DNA from 2 places in the Trinickia sp. HAY1-2D genome. Region 2 is predicted to be linked to the other one. Evidence: riboswitches for the same ligand, from Rfam matches in the RefSeq annotation. Region 2 holds a riboswitch; the other holds the start of a gene.
What was found. Region 2 has a riboswitch for ZMP and ZTP ahead of ACR9ZC_RS07215 (LysE family translocator). Riboswitches for the same ligand answer to the same signal wherever they lie in the genome.

Region 1: another riboswitch for ZMP and ZTP. It lies ahead of glyA (serine hydroxymethyltransferase); the one in region 2 lies ahead of ACR9ZC_RS07215 (LysE family translocator).

Annotation. Positions count from the first base shown of each region.
Region 1 is NZ_JBPGWX010000002.1:811,548-822,914, forward strand. It holds tRNA gene ACR9ZC_RS10740 (tRNA-Lys) at 325-400, opposite strand; gene ybgF (tol-pal system protein YbgF) at 485-1,234, opposite strand; gene pal (peptidoglycan-associated lipoprotein Pal) at 1,253-1,756, opposite strand; gene tolB (Tol-Pal system beta propeller repeat protein TolB) at 1,776-3,068, opposite strand; gene tolA (cell envelope integrity protein TolA) at 3,179-4,198, opposite strand; gene tolR (protein TolR) at 4,173-4,622, opposite strand; gene tolQ (protein TolQ) at 4,633-5,310, opposite strand; gene ybgC (tol-pal system-associated acyl-CoA thioesterase) at 5,469-5,939, opposite strand; gene ACR9ZC_RS10780 (SDR family NAD(P)-dependent oxidoreductase) at 6,065-6,811, opposite strand; ZMP/ZTP riboswitch at 7,114-7,213, shown strand; gene glyA (serine hydroxymethyltransferase) at 7,385-8,632, shown strand; gene nrdR (transcriptional regulator NrdR) at 8,639-9,118, shown strand; gene ACR9ZC_RS10795 (GspH/FimT family pseudopilin) at 9,280-9,867, shown strand; gene ACR9ZC_RS10800 (type IV pilus modification PilV family protein) at 9,864-10,313, shown strand; gene ACR9ZC_RS10805 (PilW family protein) at 10,358-11,146, shown strand; gene ACR9ZC_RS10810 (pilus assembly PilX family protein) at 11,143-11,367, shown strand, end outside.
Region 2 is NZ_JBPGWX010000002.1:67,677-86,142, forward strand. It holds gene iaaH (indoleacetamide hydrolase) at 1-1,372, opposite strand, end outside; gene ACR9ZC_RS07205 (DMT family transporter) at 2,045-2,950, shown strand; gene ACR9ZC_RS07210 (phytoene/squalene synthase family protein) at 3,051-4,139, shown strand; ZMP/ZTP riboswitch at 4,148-4,245, shown strand; gene ACR9ZC_RS07215 (LysE family translocator) at 4,273-4,905, shown strand; gene ACR9ZC_RS07220 (hypothetical protein) at 5,273-6,127, shown strand; gene ACR9ZC_RS07225 (DUF899 family protein) at 6,176-6,916, opposite strand; gene ACR9ZC_RS07230 (nuclear transport factor 2 family protein) at 7,095-7,490, opposite strand; gene ACR9ZC_RS07235 (LysR substrate-binding domain-containing protein) at 7,589-8,557, shown strand; gene ACR9ZC_RS07240 (hypothetical protein) at 8,567-8,947, opposite strand; gene ACR9ZC_RS07245 (oxidoreductase) at 9,068-10,147, opposite strand; gene ACR9ZC_RS07250 (UvrD-helicase domain-containing protein) at 10,423-12,513, shown strand; gene ACR9ZC_RS07255 (c-type cytochrome) at 12,612-13,571, opposite strand; tRNA gene ACR9ZC_RS07260 (tRNA-Arg) at 13,893-13,968, shown strand; gene ACR9ZC_RS07265 (GNAT family N-acetyltransferase) at 14,145-14,708, opposite strand; gene ACR9ZC_RS07270 (hypothetical protein) at 14,842-15,132, opposite strand; gene ACR9ZC_RS07275 (hypothetical protein) at 15,393-15,614, opposite strand; gene ACR9ZC_RS07280 (putative bifunctional diguanylate cyclase/phosphodiesterase) at 15,680-18,004, opposite strand; gene ACR9ZC_RS07285 (methylamine utilization protein) at 18,014-18,466, opposite strand, start outside.

The sequences.
Region 1 (11,367 bases), 740 kb from region 2:
TGCGTAAGAATGCGGCGAACGGAAGCAGCTATTCCTGACGATTTTCCGGTGGGGTTTGGGCGTGGCTCCGTTGGCGGGTTTCAGCCCAAGCTGTTACTCCGTGCGGAGGGTATCGAGTTATCTTGGGGCTGACCGGCGAAGAGCTGCTAACAAGATGCGGTACCCAAGAAGATCTTAGCTGGCGAGCAGGCCACCTTAGTGACAGTTGACGGGAGTAGTGTTGGCGGTTGGGTGACTGGCGGGGCCTGCCAGGCGTTTGCGGAGCAGTCGAGGATTTGCGGCGAAAGAAAAAGGGCTTAGCCGAAGCTAAGCCCTTGAATTTCTTGGTAGGCCGTACTGGATTCGAACCAGTGACCAACGGATTAAAAGTCCGCTGCTCTACCAGCTGAGCTAACGACCCGAAAGACGAAAAATTATAGAGGGGGGAGGGCGGATCGTCAAGCTTGGGCTCGCGCCATCTTGCCGTGCCGCCCGACCCGCCTCCTTACTTGATCTGCCCCAGCTTGGTCTGCGCCGATTGCGCCACTTCCGAGCCGGCATACTGCGACACGATCTGCTGCAACGTCTTTCGGGCCTGCGCCTTCTGACCTTGTTCCAGCTGATTGTTCGCGATTGCCAGCAACGCCTCGGGCGCGCGCGGATGCTGCGGGTAGTTCTTGACGATGTTTTGCCAGACCGCGGTCGAACCTTTGTAGTCCCGCTGCGCATAAAGCGCATTGCCGAGCCAGTACTGCGCCGTCGGCTGATAGGGGCTTTGCGGGTACTTCGCGATGAAGTCGCGAAACGATGCGGCGGCCGTCTTGAAGTCGCCCGCCCGGAATTCCTGCGACGCCTTGTTGAAAGCATCCGTTTCGCCCGGCTGCACCGTGCCCTGCACCCCATCGACAGTCTGCTGCTGCGGCTCGAACTTCTTGAGCCGCCCGTCGAGATCGGTGTAGTAATCCTTTTGCTGCTTTTGCAGGGTGGTCAGCTGGTTGGCCATGTCCTCGTTTTGCCCGCGCAACGTCGCGACCTGCTGATTGAGCTGATCGATGCGATTGGACTGGTCGAGGAGCGCCCGCTGGGCCGCCGACAACTGGCTCGCGAGATTATCGGTCTTGCTGCGCAAGTCGAGAATCGCCTGACGAGCCTGGTCGTCGTCGAATATGCCGGCGTGAGCAGGCAGCGCGACAAGCGCCGAGGCAGTCATGCCGGCGGCTGCGACGCCGCGCAGCCAGGAAAAACGGTGCTTCATATACGTCGCCTGTTACCTTTATTGATAGAGGATGTCCGCGCGGCGGTTTTGCGCCCACGATGCCTCGTCATGACCGGGGGCCAAAGGCTTTTCCTTGCCCAGGCTCACGGCTTCCATTTGCGAATCGGGCACGCCGAGTGTGCGCAGCGCGCTGCGCACGGCTTCGGCACGCTTTTGACCCAGCGCGAGGTTGTATTCGCTCGTGCCGCGCTCGTCGGTGTTGCCCTGAATCAGAATGTGGCGGTCCGGGTGGCTCTTCATGTATTGCGCATGGGCCTGCAGCAGCGACTGGTATTCGTCCTTGACCGAATAGCTGTCGAAGTCGAAGTACACGCTGCGCTTGGCGAGCGGGCTGTTCGGATTGTTCAGCTCGTCGACGGTGACGGGCGCCACTGCGTTCGGATTCGGCTGTTGGCCGACCGTGCCAGTGGTCCCTTTGTCGTTGAGCTTCACACCCGAATGGCAGGCTGCCAACGCGCCCACGAGCAACGCTGCAAACACCATACGAAGTTTCGACATCATTTCTTACTCTCCTTGTGTGTCATTGCATAAACGGACCCCAGGACGGCTCGCGTACGCTGCCGCCCGGAACGGACAGGATTTGCCGCGTCCGACCGTCCGTCGAGACTGCGGCCAGCACGCCACGGCCGTTCACCTGAGTGGCGTAAAGAATGTACTGACCGTTCGCCGCGAAGCTCGGCGATTCGTCATGTGTCGTATCGGTAAGCGCCGTTGCCACGCCGCTTTGCAAATCCTGCACGTAGAGCTTGAATGCGCCGCCGACGCGCGAAATATACGCGAGTTGCTTGCCGTCCGGACTCACACGCGGGCTTGTGTTGTAACTACCCGTAAAAGTCACGCGCTGCGCCGCGCCCGCTTGCTCGCCTTGCGCGGGCATCCGGTAGATCTGCGGCTGGCCGCCTCGGTCGCTCGTGAAGTAGATCCATTGCCCATCGGGCGAGTAGGCCGGTTCGGTATCGATCGAGCCGCTCTGCGAAAGGCGCCGCAAGCCGCTGCCGTCCGCGTTGACTGCGAAGATCTGCGTGTTGCCGGTTCGCGAGAGCGCGACCGCCAGCGTGCGGCCGTCCGGCGACCACGCGGGCGCACTGTTGTTGCCCTTCTGGTCCGAGATGATGACGCGCCTGCCCGTCGGCAAATCGTGGACATACACGATCGGCTTGCGCTTTTCGAACGATACGTAGGCCACCTTCGTGCCGTCAGGCGACCACGCCGGCGAGATGATCGGTTCGGGGCTCGACAGCGCGACATGCACGTCTTGACCGTCGGAATCCGAGACCTGCAACAAGTAGCGGTTGCCGCTCTTGACGACATAGGAAAGCCGCGTCGCAAAGACGCCGCGCGTGCCGAGCAGCTTCTGATAGATGTAATCGGCGATCTTGTGCGCAGTCATGCGCAGACCGCTTTCCGGCGTGGTCAACGACAGGCCGCCGAGGTTTTGCTGCTTGGCCGTGTCGTAGAGCTTGAAACGCACTTCATACGTGCCGTTCGCGGCGCGCGTCACGCTGCCCGCGACGAACGCATCGGCGCCTTTTGCCTTCCAACCGCCGAGGTCGACCGAATCGGTCTCGGAGACGGGGGCGCTGCCCGCATCGATATTCGTGAATTTGCCGCTGCGTTTCAGATCCTCGCGCACGATCGCACTGATCTGCTGCGGTGCGCTGGTTTCATTCGCGAAATTCGCCGTTGCGATCGGAAGTTGCGCCGAACCGGTGCCCGTCACGACGACGGTCAGCTCCGCGTTCGCGGCACCACATGCAGCGATCAGGCACGACGCCACCCATGTCTTCAAGCCTAGCTTCGTCATCAAACTCATGCGAGAAATCCCAAAAAACAAGTTGTCACAACTGCAAAGAGACCGTCGAGTGCATCTTTCGTTCCCGCTTCCGGTCCATCGCGCCGACTTTGCCACCCCCGCGGCGTTCGTTATTGCGGTGGTCTTACCTTGATGGAAAAGCTCGCCGGCGCCTGCCCATTGGTATCGAGCGGCATTGGATCGGACTCCCGTACCGCACGCAGCGCAGCGTCGTCGAATGCCGGATTGCCGCTGCTGTGCTGGATCGTTGCCGACAGCAGGGTGCCTGTCGGCGCGCAACGCACGGCGATCAGCGTTTCGAGCGAGTTGTCCGGCGGCCAATGAACGTTCGGCGCCACCCGCCTGCGCACTTTGTCCGCGTATCCGGGCGAGGCGGCCGTGCCGCCCGAGCCCGTTCCGGTGCCGCCCTTGGCGAGCCCGTTGCCGCTCGAGCTTTCACCGGCGAGGCCTTGCAACTGCGCGAGCCGCGCGCGGCGCTCCTGGTCGAGCTGCTGTTTTTGTTTCGCCTGCTGCTGCGCCAGGGCCTTGGCCTTTGCCGCTTTCTCGGCCTCCGCCTTCTTTTGCGCTTCGACCTGCTGCTGCTTGAGTTCCTCTTCCTTCTGTTGCTTGAGCTGCTCCTGCTTTTGCTGCTCGGCCAATTGCTGCTGGCGAAGCTTCTCCGCCTGCTGCTTTTTGAGTTTGTCGGCCGCGGCCTTTTGCGCGGCCAGCTCGGCCTGCTGCTGGAGCTCGCGCTGCCGTTTCGCCTGTGCCTCTTGCTCGGCGAGTTGCCGCTGACGTTCCTGCTGCTCGAGCAACGCCGCGCGCGCGGCGGCTTCCTGCTGCTGGCGTTTTTTCTGCTGCAGCGCGATGTCAGCCTGCTCGTCCGGGACCGGCGGAGCAGGCGGCGCTACACGCACGGGCGGGGCCGGCGGGGGCGGCGTCTGCTGCTGCGGAATATCGGTCCACAACTCGGCTTCAGCCCCCGCGGGCGTGCTGTTTTGCCAATGAATGCCGTGATAGAGGAATAACCCGAGCAACACGTGCATCAAGAGCGCGAGCGTGAACGCTCGCGTCGTCCCGCGTTCGCGGGGCGGTTGCGGGGGAAGGAATCCGACTTGCCGGGTTTCATTGCGATTTAACGAGCAGCCCAACGCGCTTGACGCCGCGCGCCTTCAAATCCGACATGACCTGCATCACGGCTTCGTACTTGACCGTCTTGTCAGCGGCAATGACCACCGGCTGATCGGGGTGCGAGGTTTCGCGCTCGGTCACGAAGCCGGTCAGCTCCGCACGGGTCATCTGTTCCTGTTGCGTCGCGCCCGCGTCGTCCTTGTAACGAACGCTCATCTTGCCGTCCGCGCCGATATTCACCACGACGGGCGGTGTTTGTTGTTGCGGTGCCGCACCGCCCACCGTGGGCAGATTGACGATCGACGGTGCGACGAGCGGCGCCGTGACCATGAAGATCACGAGCAGCACGAGCATCACGTCGATGTAAGGGACGACGTTGATGTCAGACATCGCGCGGCGGGAGCGGCTGCCGCGCATGGACGAACGATTGGTCGAGCCGGCCATCGCGTGCTCCTTAATGCGCCTGGCGCTGCAAGATATTCGAGAATTCTTCGATGAACGTTTCGAAGCGGATCGCGAGGCGATCGATGTCGTGCGCGTAACGGTTGTATGCCACCACGGCCGGGATAGCGGCGAAAAGGCCGATCGCCGTCGCCGTCAGCGCCTCGGCGATCCCCGGCGCGACGTTGGCGAGCGTTGCCTGTTGCACGTTCGCGAGACCGCGGAAGGCGTTCATGATCCCCCATACGGTACCGAACAAGCCGATATATGGGCTCACCGAGCCGACCGATGCCAAGAACGCGAGATTGGCTTCGAGTGCGTCCATTTCACGCTGAAACGCTGCGCGCATGGCACGCCTCGCGCCATCCAGGATCGCGCCGGGATCGTTCAGGCGCTTTTCCTTGCCTTTCAAGAATTCACGCATGCCCGATTCGAAAATTCTCTCGAGCGCGCCGATCGTATGGCGGTTGTTCGCCGCGCTCTGATAGAGCGCTTGCAGATCGCCGCCCGACCAGAAGTCGCGTTCGAACTGTTCAGTTTGCGCGCGGGCGCGCCGAATGGCAAACCACTTGCGGAAGATAAACGTCCAGGACATCAGGGACAGCAGCAGCAAGAGCCCCATGACGGCCTGCGCGAGGACGCTCGCGTTGAGGACAAGAGAAATAATCGACAGATCTTGTGCGTTGTTCATAGATATTTTGCTTTTGCATCCGAAGGGCGGCCATCATGGGCGGCAAGCCGCCGAAGCGGTCCCAGTCGGCAACCTGAAAGCTCGGCGGCACGCGCAGCCGAGCTCCATTGGGTAACGATGCGGACAATACAAGGCCACTGACGAACTCTCAACGGTGTTCATGCATCGGCCGTTGACATTCCGGCGTGCACGACTCCGGGGCCTCGCCGCAGCGCTGCGAGCACGTCGGGTGGAATGGGCGCGGGTTTGAACGTGGCGCGCTCGACGCAGGCGACGCGAATCTCGCCGGTGGCAAGCAGGCGATCGTCGCACCACGCGTGTTGCACGAAATCGACACTCGCGCGACCAAGCCGCTCGATGTGGCTCTCGATCGTGAGCAGATCGTCCAGACGCGCGGGCGCTCGATAGTCGAGCGCCGTGCCGCGTACGACGAAGACGATCCCGATCTCCCGGTCGAGGCGGCCTTGTTCGATGCCGCACGCGCGGAGCCATTCGGTTCTCGCGCGCTCGAAGAACTTAAGGTAGTTCGCGTAAAAGACGATGCCGCCCGCATCCGTATCTTCGTAATACACGCGCAGCGGCCATAAAAAGCCGCGGCCCGTTGCTGGGCGACTGCTAGGCATATTCATGGGCGCATTTTACCGGAACCCGTACGACCATCTCGAAATTACATGTCGAGCGCAGGACGCAGGGCACCGGATACGGTCGTCCGGCCATGCCTACGCGCTCGGACCGTGGGCGTTGCCGAGCGGTTTCAGCCACGATGGATCGACAGGCCCGCGAACGATTGCGCCACCGGCATCAGCTCGATCGTATTGACGTTCATGTGGGCGGGCAGCGTGGCGATCCAGTAGATCGAATCGGCGATGTCTTGCGGCGAAAGCGGCGTTACACCGCGGTAGAGGCCGGCTGCCTTGGTGTCGTCTCCCTTGAAACGCACGTTCGAAAACTCCGTGCCGCCGCAGAGCCCCGGCTCCACGCAGGTGACGCGTACGGCCGTACCCGAGAGGTCGGCGCGCAGATTCAGGCTGAACTGGTGCACGAAAGCCTTCGTTGCCCCGTAGACGTTGCCGCCCGAATACGGGTAGCTGCCCGCCGTCGAGCCGAGGTTGAATATATGGCCGCGATTGCGCTCGACCATTCCTGGCAGCAGAGCATGCGTGACGGCGGCGAGGCCGGTGCAGTTCGTCTCGATCATCCGGGACCAATCGTCGAGATCGGCCCGCTGTGCGGGTTCCAGTCCAAGGGCGAGCCCCGCATTGTTGACGAGCACGTCCACGGACGCGAACGCCTCGGGCAGCCGCCCCGGCAACGCTTGTATGGCGGCGCGGTCGCACACGTCGAGCTCGAGCGGCAAAAGTGCCGGTCCAAGCTCCTCGGCGAGCGCCTCCAGGCGATCGAGGCGGCGAGCGGTGGCGATCACGCGGTGGCCGCCATTGACGAAACTGCGAGCGATGGCGGCGCCGAAGCCGGCGGATGCGCCCGTGACTAAAACGATCATTGCTGCTCCTGACTGGTCGAACCCGGCAGGCCTCATGGCCTTGCCGGTATAAGCAAGAACTACCGAAGGCGAAAAACGGAACGGGCCGATGATACCCGCCGTACCCCGGTCGCGGTATGAATGCTCCCGATTCTTTCGAAATGCTTTCCATTGGGCTGCGGGCGCGCGCCGAGGGCTCCGGCTACCTTTCGCGGGAGGGTCGGCGCGGGAAGCGGTGCGCGCAAGCGCGCCGCGATGCGGCCGTGCTGGCACTGTGGCCGGCCAATTGCCTATTGGTTGCGCTGCCAGTACACTAACGCGCTCAGCCCTTGCGTAACTGGCGATAACACCCTCCGGGGTCAAGGTGGAGCGACCCACCGTGAAGCGCAAGGTGCCGTTTTGCCGTTCGCCTGGGCAGCCGAAAACCGCGCGCGTTCGCTTGCGCAGCGGCGGTTGCCCCGCGGGTGCAACGGAGCTTCGACCATTCGAATTTTCCGCCACGCCAGTGCCGGCCCCTCCGCCATCCAGTGCAAGCGTACGTTCGTATGCATTCCGCGCATTTCGGCCAACCTGTAAACCTTCAACGGAATCCGTATGTTTGACAGAGCCCAAAGCACCATTGCCGCCATCGATCCCGAGATCTGGCAAGCGATCGAACAGGAAAACCGCCGTCAGGAAGAACACATCGAACTGATCGCATCGGAAAACTACACGAGTCCGGCCGTGATGGCCGCCCAGGGCTCGCAGCTCACCAACAAATACGCCGAAGGCTATCCGGGCAAGCGCTATTACGGTGGCTGCGAATACGTCGACATCGTCGAGCGACTGGCCATCGAGCGCGTGAAGGCGATCTTCGGCGCCGAGGCCGCGAACGTGCAGCCGAACTCCGGCTCGCAGGCGAATCAGGGTGTCTTTTTCGCGATGCTCAAGCCGGGCGATACGATCATGGGCATGAGCCTCGCCGAAGGCGGTCACCTGACGCATGGCTCGCCGGTCAACATGTCGGGCAAGTGGTTCAATGTGGTCAGCTACGGCTTGAACGAGGCGGAAGACATCGACTACGACGCCGCGGCCAAGCTTGCCGAGGAGCACAAGCCGAAGCTGATCGTTGCCGGCGCATCGGCGTTCGCGCTGAAGATCGACTTCGAGCGCCTCGCGAAGATCGCGAAATCGGTCGGCGCGTATTTGATGGTGGATATGGCGCACTATGCGGGGCTCATCGCCGCCGGTGTGTATCCCAATCCGGTTCCCCATGCCGATTTCGTCACGACGACGACCCACAAGAGCCTGCGCGGCCCGCGCGGCGGCGTGATCCTGATGAAGGCCGAATACGAGAAGCAGATCAATTCGGCCATCTTCCCCGGCATTCAGGGCGGCCCGCTCATGCATGTGATCGCCGCGAAGGCTGTCGCATTCAAGGAGGCGCTCTCGCCTGAGTTCAAGGCCTACCAGCAGCGCGTGGTCGATAATGCGCGCGTGCTGGCCGAGACGCTCGTCAAGCGCGGCTTGCGCATCGTGTCGGGCCGTACGGAAAGCCACGTGATGCTGGTCGACCTGCGCGCGAAGAACATCACCGGCAAGGCGGCTGAAGCCGCGCTGGGCGCGGCGCATATCACCGTCAACAAGAACGCGATTCCGAACGATCCGGAAAAGCCGTTCGTCACGAGCGGGATCCGCCTCGGTTCGCCCGCCATGACGACGCGTGGCTTCGGTGCGCAAGAAGCGGAGCAAGTGGGGAATCTGATTGCCGACGTGCTCGAGAACCCGGAAGACGCGGGGACGATCGAGCGCGTGCGCGCGCAGGTTGCCGAACTCACCAAGCGCTTCCCGGTTTATCGCTGAGCCACCATGCGCTGCCCCTTTTGCCGGCACGAGGATACCCAGGTCGTCGATTCGCGCGTATCCGAGGACGGCGCCGCGATTCGGCGCCGCCGCCGGTGTCCGGCCTGCGACAAGCGTTTCACGACTTACGAGCGAGTCGAGCTCATGTTGCCGGCGGTGGTGAAAAAGGATGGCAGCCGCACCGAATTCGATCGCCGCAAGATTGTCGCGAGCATGCAACTGGCGCTTAGAAAGCGCCCGGTTGCGGCGGACGCGATCGACGCGGCGGTTGCCCGCATCGAGTATCAATTGCTGGGCAGCGGCGAACGCGAAGTGCGCAGCGAGCGCCTTGGCGAGCTCGTGATGAACGAGCTGCGTCAGCTCGATACCATCGCTTACGTTCGCTTTGCATCGGTCTACCGGCGCTTCGAGGATGTATCCGAATTCGAGGACGTCATCGAAGAGTTTCGTCGCGCCGCTCCCGCCAAACCGTCGCGCAAGCGTTGATCGGTCTAGTCGTTTCATCGTTTTCATTCCCTTGCATATTGACGTGACGCGCCATTGTCGGCGCGTCGATACTTGCTCGCCACTCGGCCGAACGGACGATGGTGCTGTACGTGCACGTCCGCTAGATTGATCGAATCGAACAACGGACAACGGAGCTGGGAATGCGGTTCGGTGCAAGCGGAGCAGGCATTGAGCGCCGACGTGCGCGGCACGCGCGCGGATTCACATTCGTCGAAACGCTGATCGTCTGCGCCGTGATGCTGTTGCTCGCGACGCTGGCGATACCGTCGTTTGCGACCTGGCAGCAACGCCAGCGCGTCGAAGCGAGCACGCGCATGCTGCTGGCGAGCATGTCGTACGCGCGCAGCGAAGCGGTTCGTATCGGTTTGCCGGTCGTGATTTGCCGCACTGATGGTGACGGACGATGCGTCCATAACGGCGCACACGACTTCGGCCGGGACCGTGTCCCCGTCGATTGGGCGACGGGTTGGGTCGTCGCGCTTGAAACCGGTTACGGACAGCGGGTATTGCGCACGCATGTTCCGGCGCCCGGCGTGCGGATCCGCGGCGCCGCGCATGCGATCCGGTTTCGCCCGCCGGCCGGACAGGTGATCGGCGGGTTTCGCAGCTTCGAGATCGCGCCGACAGGCGCTCGTCATGGCGCGTCTGCGCAAGCCGCGAGGCGCTGCGTTTCGATCGCTGCCGGCGGCCGGGCGAGGGTGGGCGCCGAGTGCGGGCGGCACGTATGAATGCCTCGCCGCGAATCCCGGGCCGGCAAACCGGAGGCTCGCTGCTTGAAGTTGCGATCGCACTGGGCATCGCCGCGTTGTCTCTTGTTGGCACGATCTCGAGCCAGTTCGTGGCCGTGCGTACCGAAAAGAGTTCTGCGCAGCGCGAGGTGGCATCGCTGATTGCGGCTTCGGCCGCCGATGCGCTGCGCGAACGATCCGCGGCAGCGGGTGAGATCGAGTACTGGCGTGTCCAGGCCATGCAGGCATTGCCGCGTGGCGACATCGTCGTACGGGATGCAGGTAGCGGTGCCGCATTCGTCGCCGTGCGCTGGGCGAGTTCGCAAGCGGGTGGGCACGCGCTTGGGCGAGCGCGCCCTATACGTTTCGACGGATGTCCGCCCGAGTTCGCCGCCCCCGAGGTTTCTTGCAGCGTAGCGCCTCTGTTTCTGGGGGCGACGCCATGAGGCTGGGCGCTTCGCGCGGGGCGAAATCAATGAGGCGCGGCTCAGTGGGGAGGCGCAGCCGCGGGCATACGCTCATCGAGTTGATGGTTGCAACGGCACTGGGGCTCGTCGTCGTGGCGATGATCGCGTCGCTCTACCATACGGTGCGTCAGTTTTACGCCGCGTCTGCCTATACGGCGCTGATGCGCGAGGCCGGCATGACAGCCCTGTTGCTGATGAGCGAGCAGATCCAGATGGCGGGGTTTGTGCCGCCAGGGTTGCCGGCGCTGTCGGGAGATGTCGCGCCGGGACTATTCGGCTGTACGTCGGGATATCCGGTCGAAACGGCGGGCGGGCTTCGTTGCGAGCGCGATGCGAGCGGCTCCGACGGCATCGTTATCCGCTATGTCGACGACGCCGTGGCGACGTGGCCTACCGAGGCGGGGCAAACGACGGATTGCCTGGGGCAGGGTATCGGGCGAGCCGGAGAGTCGGTCGTCGTCTCCAATCGTTTTTTCGTGGGGACATCGCGGGATGGCGGCACCCCCGAGCTTTATTGCGAAGGCAACGGCGGTCTTGCCCGGCAACCGGCTGTTGCGGGTGTCGAACGGCTGGCTTTCAGGTATTGGATACGCGGGGCCGCCCGAGCCGTTCGTGCCGATGCCGTCGCGCCGAACGATTGGCAGCACGTCACTGCCGTGGATATCTGTGTGCGTGTCCGCGGGAGGCGGACGGACGCACGCGGCCAGCACGTCGATTGCGACCCGGTGGCGACGCGCTATTTCGACGGTCACGCTCGGCAGGTATTCCGGCGCCGCGTTGCGGTACGGAATCACGAGCAGGCGGGCCGATGAGCAATGCGTCGGCATACGGTCTGGTGCCACGGACCCATCGCGCCTGCCGTCTTGCCCGGCAGGCATCCGGGGCGGCGTTGCCGGTTGCGCTCATGCTGACGTCGATGCTATCGGCGGCGGCCATCGCCTCGTTCGACGCGACCATCATGGGTGTGCGGCGCGCATCGAACTTCGAGGATGCGCTGCATAGCATGCAGGCGGCCAATGTCGCGCTCGAGCTT
Region 2 (18,466 bases):
CGTCGATCTCGATGCCGACAGGCAGGCCCGACGGTGTCAGGCCTGCGGGAATCGACAGACCGGGGATGCCGGCGATGCTCGCCGGATCGGTATGGCGCAGGTAGGCGGCCATTTCGTCGATGGGCTCGCCATTGCCGATCGTGACGACGGCGGAGCCTTCGATGTGGTCGATGTCGACCGCGGGTAGCGGCGTAGTCGGAAAGAGCAGCGCATCGAGGCCCGCCGTGTCGAATATCGATGCGTAGCGTCGTTGCAGCTCGGGGCGCAGGACCTGAATGGCATGCGGGTACGCCTCGGCATAGGTGCCGGCAAGCGTCGCCTCATAGATGCGCCTGACATCCGGGCTCGCAATGCGCTCGGCCAACGCGCCGAGCGTTTGCACCGGAGCGCCGTTTGCGGCGAGCCACGCGGGCACATCGTCGCCAAGCTCGGCAAACGCGATGGGCAGGCTGATGCGCTCGCAAATCGACATGACCTCTGTCAGCTCCACATCGACGAACGTCACACCAGCTTTTTCGAGGCGCTCGCGCGCCGCATGGGCAATCGCTTCGACTGTACTGTCGAGTTGCCGCCAGCAATCGCGCGGCAGGCCGATACGCAAACGCGCGAGTTCGATCGCGGGCAGCGCGGTATCGCCGGTCGCGATGCCGTCGATGAAGGCGAGGTCCGCGGCGGTGCGCGCCATCGGGCCGACCGTATCGCGCGTATGGCTGATCGGCACGACATCGTGTTCGTTGCGGTAGCGACGCTCGGCCCCGCCGTTTCCGACGGAGGGCCGCAAGCCGGCTGTACCGGTGAGGGCCGCGGGAATGCGCGTCGAGCCGCCTGTGTCCGTCCCTAGCCCGGCGGGCACGATGCGCGCGGCGAGCGCCGCGGCGGTGCCGCCGGATGAGCCGCCGGGTATCTTCGAGCGATCGTAGGGGTTGCGAACCGGCCCGGCGTGCGCAGCGAGGTTCGTGCTCGTGATGCCGACAGCCAGCTCGTGCATATTCGTTTTTCCGAGCACGATGGCGCCGGCCTCGACGAGCCGTGTCACGGTCGGCGCGGTGGTGGGTGCGACAAAACCTGCGAGCGCCGGTGTGCCGGCGCAAGTCCGCGTGCCCTTGACGTTGATGTTGGCTTTCACGGCGATCGGCAAGCCGGCGAGCGGGTAGCGCGCGCGCTCGTTGCCGGTGAGGCCGTCGATTCGCGAAGCAGCCGCAATGGCGCTTTCCGTTTCGAGGGTGATGAACGCGTGAAGCGAGCTGTAAGTGTCGGCACGCGCGAGCAGTGCCGTTACATAGTCGACGGCTTTCAGCCGCCCCGATCGTATCGCTTGGACAGCTTGCCGTGCGTCCAATGCCCAGCGTTGCGCGATGGTCGATGAGGTCATGCGGTATCTCCTGATTCGGTGAGCGCTTATTTATGAATGAACGGTCAATAAATTGCGGCGCTGCAGCCGGCCGCTGTCTGCGTCGAGCGCGACAAGCCCAATAACATGTCAGCTATTTTAGTAGTGACCGGCCCCAACTTCGGCTGGATCGCCGTCGATCACTCGTCGACACCTTGGCTTGATATTATGACTATTCAGTCAAGATATCAACCGGTGTATCGGACGGCTGCTCAGGTCCCTGCAAGCCGACGCCGGTGCTCCGATTGCACGCCCGGGCCATTGCGAGTAGCCTTCAAACCTGCGTCATTCATTCAACGGCAGCCCCACAACCCGTTTTCCTCATGAAAAGTGCAGCGCGTTCGTGTTTTGCCGTTGGCGGCATCGAGACATCGCTCGATGCTGCGCGCCGCTGCTGTCTCATTGCGTTTCCTCCTCCTGTCGCCTCGCCGCCCCCGTTCGGGCGGGTCGTCGCAGCGCTTGCACCGCCACACACGGCGGTGCTCGGCTAAGCGCCGACACTTCGTTTTCTCCTGCAGACCGGCCGTTCGGCCCGTGTAGCTGCGCCAAAGGGCGTAGATGCGGGTGCGCGAGTACGCGCGTGCGGATGCGTGCGCGTGTCCGTCGACGTGTGCCGGTCTGCCAGTTCAACGAATTCGACTGGCAGGTGAACTCATGGCTTGGTTCAAAACCGCTTTGGCGGCCTATGGTGCGACTGCGCTTTTTATTCTGCTTTGGAGCAGTGGCGCCATTTTTGCGGAAATCGGGGTGACGCATGCGAGCGCCTCGACGTTTCTGACGATGCGCTTTGCGCTTGCGACGATCATCCTTGCGCTCATCGGTGCAGGGCGGCACCGTTGGTTGCCGGCGCGCGGCACGCGCGTCCATGTCGCCGCCACGGGCGCGCTGATGATGGGCGGCTATTCGATCTGCTACTTCCTTTCGCTCGAGCGAGGACTGACGCCCGGGCTATTGGCGGCCATTCTCGGCGCACAGCCGATTGCCACGCTCGTTGTCACCGAGCGACGTTTTTCGGCGATGCGGATGGCCGGTCTTTTCATGGCGATGCTGGGCCTTGCGTCGATCGTGTTTCGCGGCGCATCGGCGTTGAATCCTTCGACGACCGAAGGAATCGCGCTCGCCCTTGCCGCACTTGCGAGCATTACGGTGGGGGCGATCATGCAAAAGCGCATCGTGCAGAAACCGATGGACGTGCTGCCCTTGCAGAACTTCGTAGGCTTGCTGCTTTCGCTGCCTCTCGGGGTTGCCGAATGGAACGGGTTACGGCTGGACGCACCGCTCGCCGTCTCCGTACTCTGGCTCGGGATTGTCATCTCGGTGCTTGCCCAATTGCTGTTCTATCGGCTCGTGCGCCGCGGCAATCTGGTCAATGTGACCAGCCTTTTCTATCTCGTGCCCGTCATTACGGCGCTGATGGACTACCTGTGGTTCGGCCACGCGCTGCAGCCGAGGGACGTCATCGGAATGATCTTGATTCTCGCCGGGCTGGCCCTGACGCTTCGCAACAAGGAGAAGGTGCACAGCGCGCCTCGCGAGATGACGCGTGAGCCGCGCGGCTAATGTCTCGTGGGCTGAACCGGTTCAGTGCAAGCGGGCGGAATCGGGTGGCCGGATACAATGCGGCAGCGTTGCATCGATCCGAATACATCCGATTCCCTCTATGTCCGAATCCGTCCGGGCCTTTTTACTCGGTCCGCTGTTGAAGAGCGTTTCACGCTCGTTTTACCTGACGCTGCGCATCTTGCCCGCCGGCATGCGCGACCCCGTTGCGCTCGCTTATCTGCTCGCGCGCGCGGCCGATACGATCGCGGATACATCGCTGATCGACCCGGCGCAGCGGCTCGAGCTCTTGCTTGCATTGCGTGCCAGCGTGAATGGCGCGCCGCCCGACGACGGCTCGCTCGTGCGTCGCCTCAGGGATGACGTGGCGAGCCAGCAAGGGCATGCCGACGAAAAATTGCTGCTCGAATCGCTCGGTGGCGCATTCGACGCCTTGACGCAATTGGATACGGCAGACCGGGACGCGGTGCGCGAGATCGTGACTACGCTGACGATGGGCATGGAGTTCGATCTGCGCACCTTCCCTGACGAACGTTCGGGCCAGCTCGGCGCGCTCGCGACGCTCGACGATCTGGACCGCTACACCTATCTCGTCGCGGGCTGCGTCGGCGAGTTCTGGACCAAAATGACCTACTCGCATCTACCCGGCACGCTCAAAGAGGCGGCCGCGACGATGATCGAGCGCGGGGTCCGCTTCGGCAAGGCGTTGCAGATGACGAACGTGCTGCGCGATTGCGCGAAGGATTTGCGTATCGGGCGCTGTTACCTGCCTGAGCGGATGCTCGAGCGCTTCGCATTGACGCCGCAAGACTTGCTCGCCCCCGATGCCTCGTCGCGCGCCCGGCCGCTGCTGTTCGAACTGGTCGGCAAGACGCTCGAGCTGTACCGCGATGCGCTGGCCTATACGTTCGCGATTCCTGCGCGCTCGGTCCGTTTGCGTCTGGCCTGCATCTGGCCGATTCTGATCGGCCTCGAGACGCTTGCGCTGCTTGTCGAAAACGACCGATGGCTCGATCCGGCATGCGTCTCGAAGGTCGGCCGCTCGCGCGTGTACGGCATCGTTGCGAAATCGAGCATGGTCGTCATGTCGACGCGGACCTTGAACGCTTGGGCGGAACGGCTCATCGGCACGATCGAAGCGCGCATCGGTGGCCGTGTTGGCGGGCAAGCGAGTACCGCTCGATCGTGAAATAATCGCCGGGTCCGCGCGACTGGCGCCTGGAGATGGACCACCATCGGGAAACGCGGACAGTGCCCGTGAATCGGGTGCATTGCCGCGCGCCTGGGCGTCGTCCTTCTTTCCTTCTCCGAGGAGTGATGCAATGCCCACGTCCAGTTCGTTGCTCGCTTTTGGCCTCGTCGCGCTCGGCATGGCGCTGACGCCCGGCCCGAATATGGTCTATATCGTCTCCCGCTCCATCTGTCAGGGCAGCGCCGCCGGCCTGGTCTCACTGGGCGGCGTCGCACTTGGCTTCGTCTTGTATATGGTTGCCACGGCATGCGGCATTACGGCCTTGCTGATCGCGGTGCCGCTTGCCTACGATGTGCTGCGCTTCGGCGGCGCGCTTTATCTGGGCTACCTTGCATGGCAGGCGCTCAAGCCGGGCGGACGCTCGCCGTTCCAGGTTCGGGACCTGCCTGCCGATAGTCCGCGCAAGCTCTTCGTCATGGGCTTTTTGACCAACATGCTCAATCCGAAGATTGCGGTGCTCTACCTGTCGTTGCTGCCGCAATTCATCGATCCGCAACACGGCCACGTCCTCGCGCAGTCGCTCGCGCTCGGCTCCCTCCAGATCGTGGCGAGCCTGACGGTCAACTCGGTCGTCGCTCTGTCTGCTGGCACGATTGCTCGATTTTTGGCCGGAAGGCCCCTCTGGCTCGTCGCTCAGCGGTGGCTCATGGGCACGGTACTGGCGGGGCTCGCGGTCAGAATGGCGACGGAAGCGCGGCGCTGAAGGGGCGAGCCGCTCGAAAGTGCGTTTGATGGCGTGCTGCTTCGGATCGAAGCGGTCGTGAACGCCGCGCCGCTATAGAGTTCGGCGGTATTCCAAACGCAGCGAGTGGTGAGCCGATATGATCAAGGGTCCCGAGGGAAGCGACGGGTTGCCGCCACGCCCCGTCGATGGTGGAACAGGCAGCGAGGCTGCTGATGGGACGGGAGACAATGCCTCCCAGCCTATGCCGGGCTCTGCGCACAGAGGAGGCATCAATCCGCGACTGAGTGGGTTGGTCCCGGGTGCTGACGCAGCCGCGGTGAGCGGGGGGCGTGCATCGCCCGGGAATCCTTCGCTCGCCGAGCTTCAGCTATCGCTGGACAGGCTCGTGGCCGACGTCGAGCGGTTCTCCGATCTGCAGCCGTTGCTCGGTCCGCAAGACGCTTCAGCGCGGCCGCCAGTCATCGACGGCCTGCCCGATTCAGCGAAAGACTATCTGCTGGCCGGTCTCACCGGCCGCATTCAAGCGATGCCGGAAGGGGAACGGCCCGCCGCCGAACTGGCCATTTCCATGGCGACCGATCGATCACCGGCGTTGGCAGAGCGAACCGCGTTGCTACTACTCCCTTCTTCGATTCTGCCCGCATATGAGCAAAGCACGAAGCTGAGCAAGTATGCCGCCCGTGCCAGCGATCTGAAAGACGTGCAAGCGGTATTGGCGCAACAAGCGCTCGCGGGGCCGCCGCCGCTGCCCCACGAAAGGCTCGAATCGACTGCGCGCTTCATCGGCGCCCCGGAACTCGGGCTGGTTGCGCGCCCAAAGCCGCTTTGCGTGTTAGCTATGCGAATAGCCGACGATGCATTTCCGGCGGCGCATCGCTACGCCGCTGTTTCGCTCGTGCTGGGCGCCATCGGCGAAGTACAGTTCAAGCGCCACCGGGTCGAGCCATTGGCCGATACGGCGGAGGCCGCCTCGTCGGTGGAGGATGAATCCCTTCGTACCGAAATGTACGAAGCCGTGTTGGAGGCGGTCCAACAACTCTGGCACGAGAGAGAAGAGGCGCCGGACAAGGCGGGCGAGATCACCGGGGCCGACTATGCCCACATGGTCCTGAGCCTTTCGCTGAATTTCCGTTGTTTGAATGGCGACACGGGTGGCATCCGAGATAAATTGCGGCTTGTAATCGAAGAGCTCCCCGAACGAGAGCAGCGTGAAACGGCTTACAACGCTCTCGCCGGCTGAAAAAGTGCCGGGCGGTGGTTCGCACCGGTAGTTGCCCGGCATCCCCCTTCAACGACGCGTCGCCTGATTCGCATCCGGATAATCGAGCTTCGGATACCAGTCGGTGCCGCGCCCGCCCGGCGTCAGATCGAGAATGGTCCAAAGCGGCATCAGATCGGGCGCGCCGCGGGGGTCTTGCCCGGGATCGGCCGTCTCGGGTCCCATCTCGCCCGCATAGAAATGGTGAATGGCGCCATTGCGGCGAACGAATACATTGATTGCCGGGTTATCGCCCGTGTCCGGATCTTCATGGGCGTAGTCGACATTGAACCTGTTGCCGCCCGACGAAAACAGCCGCAAATGGCGCCAGCCCCTTTCATTCTTGAAAGCGACGAGCCGATCGATGGGCGATCGTGCGACGACGGCCAACGCGACTCGCTGCTCGATGTCGCGCGCCTCGCCGTCGAGCGCGCTCAGAAATGAGGTGCACATCGGGCAGGGGCGCTCGCGCCGTGGGCCGAACATCCAGTTATAGATGACGAGCGTATCGTGCTTGCCGAACATGTCGGACAGCGTTGTGGAGCCGTGCTCGCCTTGAAAGCGATAGTCCTGCGGCACGGCGCCGCCGACCGGTAACGCGCGGCGCATCGCCGCGACGCGCTCGATCTGGCGCCGCAATTCGATTTCCTGTTCGAGCAGTGCATTGCGGGCTTTGCGGTATCCCTCGCTTTCGCCGGGAAAGCGGTACTTCGATTGGGCAAGGAGTGTGGCGGGCTTCAATGCGGGTGTGGATGTGTCTGCTTGACTCATGGAGCGTCTCCTTAGGAGTGCCGAACGAATGGGGGCGGAGCGCCGGTATCGATGACCTCGCCTCGGCATCGGCTCCCCCTTTTCGACGACGAACGAGCCCCGCCAGAATCGACACATCGCCACGAGTTTTGTGTTTCTGCATTTTTCGCGCCCGTTCGTCACACGAGGCTGGCGGCGCTTACGAAAAGCTGTCGCCGAGCGATGCGCGAATCGGATAAGTGTCGTAGATGATCAGCAGCCGCGCGATGCGACCCGCCTCGTCGAACTCGAATACATCGACACATTCAAACCGCACGGTCGGCCCGTCCTTGAGCGCCCATTCATAGACGAAATATCCCGTGGCGCGCGCGGCGCCCGTCGTGCTGACGCAGACATCGATCGGCGTAATGCTGCTTTGCCCCGACGCCGCCGACAGTTTCTCGAAGAACGGGCGCGGCGACACCCAGCCCAGCAAGGGCGAATACACCTGAGCATCAGACGCGAAGAGCGCGCAAATCGCCGCTGCATCGCCGCGTTCGAGCTGGCTCAGGTACTCGCGTATTCGGCTGGTATAAAGTGATTGCGCGGATGTCATTGCGAATTCCTCCATTCATCCGTTATCAAATACCGCACGCGCGATCTCTATGTGGCTACACGTGGGGCGGCTTCGGGACAGACGATATCGACGCCCAGATGAACCAACAATCGAAAAATTCGCAAACGGGCCATGAGCCGCTTGCATACCCGCTCGCCGAACTGACGCGTCCGTTTCCGACGCTCGCGGGCCTGCAGGTTTTCGTTGCCGTGGCGAGCCTCGGCAGCCTCACGAAAGCCGCGGTTCATCTGTGCCGCACGCAAGGCGCCGTGAGCCGGCAAGTCCAGCAGGTCGAGGCGCACTATGGATGTGCGCTGTTCGTTCGCCATGCAGGGGGGCTGACGCTGACGCGCGAAGGCGAGCGCTTGCTCGAAGTCGCGTTGCGCGTGCTCACTGAACTGAGCGATTACGCGCGCACGCGAATCGACGAGATCTCGATCGTGACGTTGAGATTGCCGTCGACGTTTGCCGTGCGGTGGCTCTTGCCGCGCATGGCACAGTTCGAGCGTGCGATGCCTGGCGTTGAACTGCGCATCGCCACGTCATCGGACGATCGCCCCGATTTCGCTCGACAGGATATCGATGCGATGGTCGTGCGGGGCAGGGGCCCGTGGAGCGGCATGGAGGCGGTCGAGCTTTTTCCCGAGTCGCTGACGCCGATGTGTGCTCCCGCGATCGCCGCATCGATTCGCTCCATTGACGACCTGAGACGAACGGTGCTCCTGCATGCCGGGCCGAGCCGCGCGGAGTGGCGTTGTCGGCTCGATGCGATCGGCGGCGCGGGTATCGATGTCACGAAGGGGCCTGCGTTGGACACGCTCGAACTCGCGCTGGCTGCGGCAGCCGACGGCCACGGTGTGGCCATCGGCGATCCGCGCATGGCCCGCGAACGGCTGCGCGAAGGCGTGCTCGTTGCACCGTTCGAGGAGGTCGCGCTGAATGGCGCGTCCTATTTTCTCGTCTACCCGTCGCAAAGCGGCGAGCAGCGGAAGATACGAGCACTGGCCGCCGCGCTGGCTACGCTCGCGCGCAACGAAGACGGCCAAGGTTCGATGGCTCAGGCGTAAGCGATGGCGTCATTCGCCGATTGCGCGCGCCGTCCCGTCCAGTTCGTGATTGAGCACGCGCTGCTCTTCATCGGACAGGCCGCCGCCGTGCTGCGCGGCCATATCGCGCGCTTCCTGGCGAATGACGTCAAGACGATGGTGCAGTGCGTTGCCTTGGGGAGGCGGGTAATAGCCTCCGTTGACGTGCCAGTCGATGCGGCGGCCGAGATTGTCGATGCGACTGTTGACCTGACCGAAACGCTCCAGTGCGACCTCGCGCGGGTTCGGGCGCAGCACTGGTGCGGGCGCCGGTACAACGACCTGGCGCGGCGGCGGTGGCTGATTGACGACGCAGGCGCTCAGCGACGCGATCAATGCGCTGCAAGCGAGCGCGCGAACCATTGTTTTCATCGTTTCGTTATCCCTTGTGATTTGCACGGCAGGGAGCGCCGCGGTCGACGTTCCCCTCCGGGGGATAAACGCGCCAGATGCCCAATGCGATGACAACGATCGGCGCGGTGCCGCGGCGGGTCAAGCCCCCATGCGCTCGAATCGCAGGCGTCGCCCTTCGCGCACGCTGCGCTCGGCGAGCTCGATGATCGTCATGACATCGACTGCATCTTGCGGCGAGACCGGGAATGGCTCGCCATCGCGAATGGACGCGGCCAGCGCGCGATAGAACTCGGGGTATGCACCGGTGAGCGTCGGCCATTGCCGCTCGATTTCACGCTCGCCTTCGAGCACGCGCAGCGTGGCCGGCCGATTGTCCGCTCCGAAGCCCGCGTTGCCCGGGCGAAGACCCGCTTTCAATTGGTCTTCCTGTGTATCGAGACCGTACTTCACATAGCTGCCGAGCGTGCCGTGAATGGCGAACCGGGGCGGCTCGATCGCGCAAAGCGCGCTCGCATGCAGGACCGCTTCCTTGTCCGGATAGCTGAGCAGCAGATGCACGTAATCGGCTGCGCCCGCGCCATCGCGATGCACCTTGACCGTGGCATAAACCGTTTCAGGCGGCCCGAACAGCACGAGCGCCTGATCGATCAGATGCGGACCGAGATCGAAGAGCAGGCCGCCGCCGCGCGACGCCTGCTCGCGCCAGCGCTCGCGCACCTGCGGGCGGAACCGGTCGAAATGCGATTCGTAGTGCGCGACGCGGCCCAGCGTGCCCTTCGCCAGTAGTTGACGCACGGTAAGGAAATCGCCGTCCCAGCGGCGATTATGGAAGGGCGCAAAGACCAGATTGCGCTCGTGCGCGAGGCCGGCGAGCGTGACCGCCTCCGCGGCACTCAGCGTCACGGGTTTATCGACGACCACATGCTTGCCCGCGCGAAGGACCTGCGCCGCCATATCAAAGTGCGTATCGTTGGGCGTGGCGATGACGACACATTCGATGTCGTCGAGTGCGAGCAGCGCGTCCAGGTCCGGGACGGCTCGCGCTTTCGGATAGTCGGCGAGCGCCTTTGCGGGCTGGCTCGTGGCGATGGCGGCGAGGCAGGCGTAAGGTTCGTTCGGTCGCTGCGCGGGCGCGCCGCAGTGCGCGATGACCGGTGCGTGAAACGTCGCGCCGGCGAAGCCGTATCCCATCAAGCCGATCTTTACGGATGTCGTCATCGTAGGGGACCTCTGGTTTGTCGTGGATGCCCGTGCTCGTGCGCGTCGCACGCATCGCAACAGGCGGCATGCGGCGCATGGAATTCGGGACGATGAAGCGTGCATTGTGGCACGCGTCGCCCGCCGCTTTGCAAGTGCCCATGCGCAAGCGTCTTGGGGCCAAAGCGATCGTGTGCTGCTCGTGTTAACATCGCGCACTCGCCCTCGATGGCATCGTCCGGAGCGCACGCGTGTGCGCCTTCGCGCGAGCCGCCAAACTGTAAGATCCACCAGAAATGTCCGCAGGATTGAATCCCGCCCAAAGCGAGGCGGTCCGCTATCTCGACGGCCCGTGTCTCGTGCTGGCCGGCGCCGGTAGCGGGAAGACCCGCGTCATCACGCAAAAGATCGCGCACCTGATCGAGGCGAAGGGCTTCGAGCCGCGCCATATCGCCGCCGTCACCTTCACGAACAAGGCGGCCGCGGAGATGCGCGAGCGCGTCGGCAAGCTGCTCGAAGGCAAGACGCTCACGGCGCCGGGCAAGGAAGGGCGCAAGGTGCCCGTGAACCAGTTGACCGTTTGCACGTTTCATTCGCTCGGCGTGCAGATCCTGCGGCAGGAAGCCGAGCATCTCGGCCTGAAGCCGCAGTTCTCGATCATGGATGCGGACGATTGTTTCGCGATGATTCAAGAGCAGGTGGGCTCGACCGACAAAGGCTTCATTCGCAAAGTCCAGACGATCGTCTCGCTCTGGAAAAACGGTCTCGTGACGCCGGAAGAGGCCATGGCCACGGCGTCGAACGAAGACGAGCACCTGGCCGCGATCGTCTATCGCAACTATGTCGCGACGTTGCATGCGTATCAGGCCGTCGATTTCGACGACCTGATTCGCCTGCCGGCCGAACTCTTCGCGAAGAACGAGGCTGTACGCGAGCGTTGGCAGAACAAGCTGCGTTACCTGCTCATCGACGAATACCAGGACACCAACGCCTGTCAGTACGAACTGCTCAAGCTGCTGGCCGGGCCACGCGCGGCGTTCACGGCCGTGGGCGACGACGATCAGGCGATCTACGGCTGGCGCGGCGCCACGCTCGAGAACCTCGCACAGCTCGGCAAGGATTTTCCGAAGCTGCATGTCATCAAGCTCGAGCAGAACTATCGTTCGACGGTGCGCATTCTGACCGCGGCGAACAACGTCATCGCGAACAATCCGAAGCTCTTCGAGAAGAAGCTGTGGTCCGAGCACGGCATGGGCGACTCCATCACCGTGACGGCTTGCAACGATGAAGAGCATGAGGCCGAATCGGTCGTCTTCCGGCTGTCGGCCCACAAGTTCGAGCGGCGCGCGCAGTTTCGCGATTACGCCATTCTTTATCGCGGCAATTTCCAGGCGCGCATCTTCGAGCAGGTTTTGCGGCGCGAGCGGATTCCTTACGTGCTCTCCGGCGGGCAATCGTTTTTCGACAAGGCCGAGATCAAGGACATCTGCGCCTACTTGCGCCTGATCGCCAATCCGGACGACGACCCCGCCTTCATCCGCGCTGTGACGACACCGCGGCGCGGGATCGGCAACACCACGTTGGAAGCGCTGGGCTCGTTCGCAGGACAAGCGAAGGTGTCGTTGTTCGAGGCTGTCTATATGGGCGGAATCGAGGCGCGCTTATCGGCACGGCAAGTCGAGCCGTTGCGGGTTTTTTGCGATTTCATGCAGCGCATTGCCGAGCGTGCGACTCACGATGCCGCCACGACGCTGCTCGACGACCTCATGGAGGCGATCCATTACGAGGCGTATCTCTACGACACGTTCGACGAGCGTCAGGCGCAATCGAAATGGCAAAACGTCCTTGAATTTCTCGAATGGCTCAAGCGCAAAGGTACGAAGCCGGAGGTCGAGGAACCGGAAGACGGCGACGCGACCGGCTACGACAATGCCGATGGCCTTGCCGATACGGGCAAGAACCTGCTGGGTTTGATTCAGACCGTCGCGCTGATGTCGATGCTCGACGGCAAGGAGGAAGACCCGGACGCCGTGCGCTTGTCGACCGTGCATGCGTCGAAGGGGCTCGAGTATCCGCACGTGTTTCTCGTCGGGGTCGAGGAAGGGATCATGCCGCATCGCGGCAATGCCGAGGACGACGAGATCGATGACGCGCGCATCGAGGAAGAACGGCGGCTCATGTATGTCGCCATCACGCGTGCGCAGCGCAGCCTGCATTTGAATTGGTGCAAGAAGCGCAAGCGCGCGAGAGAGACCGTGGTGTGCGAGCTGTCGCGATTCATCGCCGAGATGGGGCTCGACGAGGCGCCGCCACCGACCGCCGAGGAGGCGCCGATGTCGCCGAAGGATAGGCTTGCCAGCCTCAAGGCGCTGCTGCAGAAGGGGTGAGGCGCGCGAAACCGCGCGGCAGGCTTCGCGCGCGCATCGATCGGTTTCGCTTCGACCGATGCGCTTGATTGCCTTCGGTTCCCTACTCGATGAGCGGGCTATTTGGCGGCATTGACCATATAGTCGACGGCCGCTTTGACCTCGGCATCCGGTGCGTTCGAGCCGCCTTTCGGGGGCATCGAGCCTTTGCCGTGAAGTGCGTAGTTGTAGATCGTGTCCATCGGATCTTTCAGGCGCGGCGCCCATGCCGCCTTGTCGCCGAACTTCGGTGCATTGAGCACGCCGGCGGCGTGGCAGGCCTGGCAAACCTTTTCGTAGAGCGCCTTGCCGGCCTGCGCGGTGTCCGCGCTTGCCGTGGCCGCGGCAGGCGCGGCGGCGGGAGCCGTGGCGTTCGTCGATGCCGAAGCGGGGACTCCGCCCGTTTGAGCGGTCGGCATCGAGGCAGCCGTTGCCGCGGTTTGTTCGCTGGCGGCTGCCGTCGGGTTGGCCGATTCCGCTGCGGTGGGGCTTGCCGGCGCGGCGGCCGTTGCGGCTGCGCTCGAGCTTGCGCCTTGAGCGGGTGCCGGTGGCTCGGGGAAGTTCGCGCCGCCGTGATCGGCCATATAGACGACTGCGCGTGCGATTTCGTAATCGCTGTAATCGTCCGGAGTCGTGCCGCCGCGCGCGGGCATGGCGCCTTTGCCGGTCAAGGCGGTGTGCAGCAGGGTGTCGAAGCCTTGGGCGATCCGGGGCGCCCAGGCGCTGCTGTCTCCGAATTTCGGTGCGCCTGCGGCGCCGGTGGCGTGACAGGTCGAGCAGACGGCCTTGAAGACTTCTTCGCCGGTCTTGTAGACGTGGGGCGCGTTAGCGTCTCGTACGGTGACTTGCGCGAGGGGCGCGATGCGTTTTGCTACGGCGGAATCTTTGGCTTCGTCGGTGCCGGCGCCGGTGCGCACCGTCTGGTTGACGTTATAGGCCAGGAGCCAGATGACGACGATGGGAATGGCGAATGCGGCGATGACTGCTGCAATCAGTTGCCCGGGGGTTTTGATCGGGGCTCCGTGTGGTGCTTCGCTCATGCTTGACTCGTCTCCCGGTGGGTATTGTTGGTGAGCGGTACAGCGTGACGGCAACGGCTTGACGGCAACAACTTAATTCATTCAGTCAAACACGGCGATTATAGACGGAAGGTTTTCGCGGCGGCCAGACGCGTGCAGGAATGCTGCCGGCCGCGTTTACCCGTAATTGGGGTGGGAAGAGACGTTTTTCGGGCGGCGACGCTTAGCGGGGAAGGAGTCGCGCGGGGGCGTGCGGTGGACGTGTCGCGTGAAACCGGGTATCCTCTCGGTCTCGCTCGGCGCTGCGCCCTCCCGGTCGCGGCGCCTTCGTGTTCAAGCGAAGCGCCCGTAGCTCAATGGATAGAGTACTGCCCTCCGAAGGCAGGGGTTGCTGGTTCGATCCCAGCCGGGCGCGCCAAAATTCGAACTGATGCTAGGTGGCTGAAACCTAGGAGAATCAAGGCCCTGAGGCAAATGCCGAGGGCCTTTTGCATTTCGAGCGCCGCCAGGAACCTCGCTATGCGCCATTTGGCGGGAATCGGGCAGAGCTGAGAATAGTTTTCGCCTGTGAAGAAGGGCGGCGCCGACGAAATCTTACGAATGGTTTGAATTGTGTTTGACGGCGAGTGCACCGTTAAGCGGGGCGAGTTGCTTGTAGTAAAGACGGGTAGCGCAAAGAGGGCCGTCCGGCATTAGCGCGTAATTGGGGATCGTTCCGCACGCAAGCCAGCCACCGCGTTCGTAGAGGCGCTCGGCGACGGGGTTGGCGGTGTCCAGCACGAGCAGTGACTTGCCGGCCTGCAACGCCGCCGCCTCAGCATGTCGCAGTAGCTCTGTGCCGACGCCACGCCCGCGGGCGCGGCGATGTACTAGCATCTTCGCGAGATCGCCGCGATGCGGTTGATTCTCGGGCTGGTCCAGCAGTACCTGCACAGTACCAACGCAGCCTTCTTCGTCTTTCGCGATCAATAGGATGCGCGCACCGCAGGCCACGCTCGCTCCTACGCCGCGCCAAAATTCCATCGCCTTGTGACGTTCTAGCGGCAGCATGAAGCTAACGGATGCGCCCCCCTCGACGCAATCTATCAGTAGGTCGCATAGCTCGCCGAGTTCTTGTTCGGTGATCGCCTTGACAGACTGAATAACGAACTTTTTCAATTTCCATCTCCAAAGCAACATCCGCTCGGGTGCGACATGATCACGGCATAGCGGGCGGGTTCGTTGGCGACATTGCGGTACGAGCGACCCCGATTCAACGCTGGAGAGTCGCCGCCTCGATCGTGAACGATGCCTAGCGCGCCCGCTGACGTCGTGCGATCAGCCGGCAGCCAAGCCAAGTCGCGATCGCTAAGACGACACCAACCAACGCTGAGCACGCCAAAATCGCGAGGATGATGGCGATCGTCTCGATGTCGTCCGTGTTGTCGAGTTGGCTGGCGCCAGTCAGGCGAATCCCCGCACGGATGCCAGAGTCGAGCCAGGACGGCATTTCATAAGGCAGGCTCGCGACGAACTGTGCTAGCCACCACCCACCCACCAGCGCAACCAGCACGTTGGCAAAAATAAAGAGAGCTTTCTTCATCGAACTTCGACCGTGCCGTAAGCCTTGAACTCAGCGCCAGGAACCGACAGCGTCGGGGCGCTCGGCCGCAGATAGGTTGCGGTCCCACAGGTCGCGGAGCGCCCCGACCTGCACACAACAACCCGGCTTCGGTCGCGACGGCCTTCTTAGACCTAGTGACGGTACCGTCATCAGGTTCAATGTCAGTTCCGCGCCGCGTGTGCTGAAACAGTTTCAGCAGCCCGCCGCAACGACCGCCCTCGACGATTTGAGAGTCCCGCTCAACGTTTCAGCGTCGTACGGCCTTCGTCCGGATCAATGCCGTGTTGACGCAATAGCTTCGTCAGGCGTGCGACCCGAAACCATAGCCCGACGGCCGTCACTGTGACGACCGTCGAATACACGTTGTCGTTGCCGATCCATCGCGACAGGAAGATCACGCCGGCAACGAACCCAAGCGCGCAAAGCAGCAACAGGCCGCGATCGATGAGCCATGCTTTCATCACTTCAACCCCGTGCCCGCTCGCGCATGCATCCCGTACGTCGCGCCCTTTGGGGGGCGCCCTTTTTACCGCACACCCGTCACACAGCGGGCCTCATGCCAGCTGTTGAGCCACGCTTCGAGCCGATCAGGCGGCAGCGGTCGACTCAAATGGAAACCCTGCGCCAAGTCGCACTCGAGATCGGTCAACCGTTGCAAGACAGCTTCCGACTCCACGCCTTCGGCAACGACCTTGAGCCCCATGTTGTGGGCAAGATCGATCGTCGAACGCACGATCGTTTCGTCGTCCCTGTTCTCGGTCATCCCCATAACGAACGATTTGTCGATTTTCAATTCATCGACAGGCATTCGCTTCAGATACGACAACGAAGAATAGCCGGTTCCGAAATCGTCGACGGAGAGTCGTATGCCTAGCGCGTGCAATCGATCGAGTGTTTCGATCGCATGATTCGGGTCGTCCATGATCGCGCTTTCGGTGATCTCGATCCACAACAATTCGGCCGGGACATTGTATTTGCGCAGCAACCCCGAGAACGTGTCGGGCAGCGACGACTGAATCAGCTCGCGCGCCGAAACATTGATGGATATAGCCAATTCGATGCCGACCTCACGCCACATCGCGCATTGCCGAATGGCCTTGTCTGCAACCCAATACGAAATCGTCTTGATGTATCCCGTCTGCTCGGCAAATGGGATGAACTGATCGGGCGACACGTAGCCGCGCGTAGGGTGATCCCATCGAACCAATGCCTCTACGTATTTGACCGTCTGCGTCGAGAGATCGACCTTCGGCTGATAGAACAGCAACAACTGATCTTGCTCGACCGCGCGCCGCAACTCGCTCATCAGCGAAAGCCGCTCGGCGCTGCTGTTATCGTAGCGCTCCTCGTAACGCGCCACGCCTGCATTCGATCGCTTCGCGACGTACATCGCAATGTCGGCTCGCCGCAGCAGCACGTTCATGTCTACGCCGTTATCGGGAAATGTGACGATGCCGATGCTTGCGCCGACGTCGACGGGCTGTCCCTCGATCGAGATCGGCTGCTCGAGCGCCTTCAGTATTTGAATGGCGACTCGCTCCGCATCGGCGAGATCGGCATCGGGCAACAGCACGCCGAATTCGTCGCCACCCAAGCGGGCCACCAAGCCCGAATGAACCGCCAACGCATCGCGCAAACGCAGCGCCACTTCGCGCAGCAGCAAATCGCCGATCGGGTGTCCGAGCGTATCGTTGACGTACTTGAAGCGATCGAGATCCATCAGCATGACGCCGAACGGCGTTTCGTTCGGGAGGGCCTCCGCAATGGCTTGCTGCAGCCTGTCGCTGAACATCGCGCGGTTGGGCAGGCCCGTCAGGCGATCGGTGTAAGCGAGCTCGGTGATCCGATGCTCACGGCGCGAAATACCTTCTTGCATGCGGTTGAACGCCTGGGCGAGCTCACCGATTTCGTCTTGATGGCTGACGGCGATCGGCTCGGCATAATCGCCGGAGCCGACGCGGCGCGCGAAATGCTTCAGCGCGGAGATCGGGCGCGTTACGCTGCGGGCCGTCACGATGCTGCCCGCGATCGACAGCAAGACGCCGATCAGCGTAATAACGAGCAGGGTCGACTGCAGCCGATGAAACGGCGCCATCGCGGCCGTCAGCGAGCGCTGGAGCACGACGACGACCGGCTTGCCCGTGGAGGTCAGCGAGATCACACGCGTCGCGTAGCGATCGTCCGCCACATCGCTCGGGTTCATGTGGGCAGTACGCTGGGCCGACAGCGTGCTCGCCAACGTGGTCCAGCGTCCATCAGGCTGTTGATCGAAGAAAGAAACGTCGAGCGAGGTCAAGCTCGCCATCTCGCGCGCCATCCTGTCGTCGATCAGAAAACCCATCGCGACCCAAGCCACGGGCAGCGGCGCTTTGACGGGCACGGCGACGAGTTGATAAAGACGCCCGTCGATTACGTCGATCGCAGAGCGCTCGCTCCCGTGCGTCGCGGTCTGCATCAACGCGCGAAAGGGGAACGCCTGGCTGCCGTGCGTATAGCCGCGGCTATCGGCAATGAGCTTGCCGTCGAGACCGGCCAGGATCACGAGGTCGGCGTCGATGCGGCTGCCGTGGTTTCTCAGCGCCGAAACGACGGTGCTTTCGTGATGCGTGGCGACGGCCTCGCGAAATCCGAAATCGGCCGCCACGACCGTGGCCGCTTGCGTCAGCTTTTCGGCGTTGGTGCTCAGCACTTGCCGGAAGACGCGCTCAGCGACAGCGAGTTGCTCTTGCGCGTTGCTGATCGCATTGCGTTCGATGACCGAACTGATGACGACATACGCTGCCGCTTGCGCCCCCAGCATCATCAGCACGACGACGAACGCAATTCTCGCGCGCAGGCTTTTGAATCGCATGGCGCTCACCTATTCGCTCTCGAGTTGAAGGGTGAACGCTGCGGGCTCGCCAGCGCCGGCGCTGGCCGAGACATCACGCGAGGGACGTTGCTCAGGCGCGGCCATCCGATAGTGCCAGACGGCGAGCCGATAAGCGCCGCCCGGCACATTGTCGATCGATGCTTGGCCGCGGGCGTCGGTCTTCGCAAACCAAGGCGTATCGACGACGAGCAAGTACGCGATCATCTGATCATGGATGTTGCAGCCCATCACCACTAGCCCGGGTTTGTCGAACATCACAGGCTTAGCCGGCACCCCGTGATAAAGATGCAGTTCGAACCGCTTGGCCGGCGAGAACGAATAGACATCGTGCTCGATGTTGTCGCGGTTCGGAAAGGCGACGGCAGTGCCGGTCTGCACGACAGACACCAATGGCACGAAGCGCCGCTTGATTTGATCGATGATGGCTTTTGGCCGTTTCGA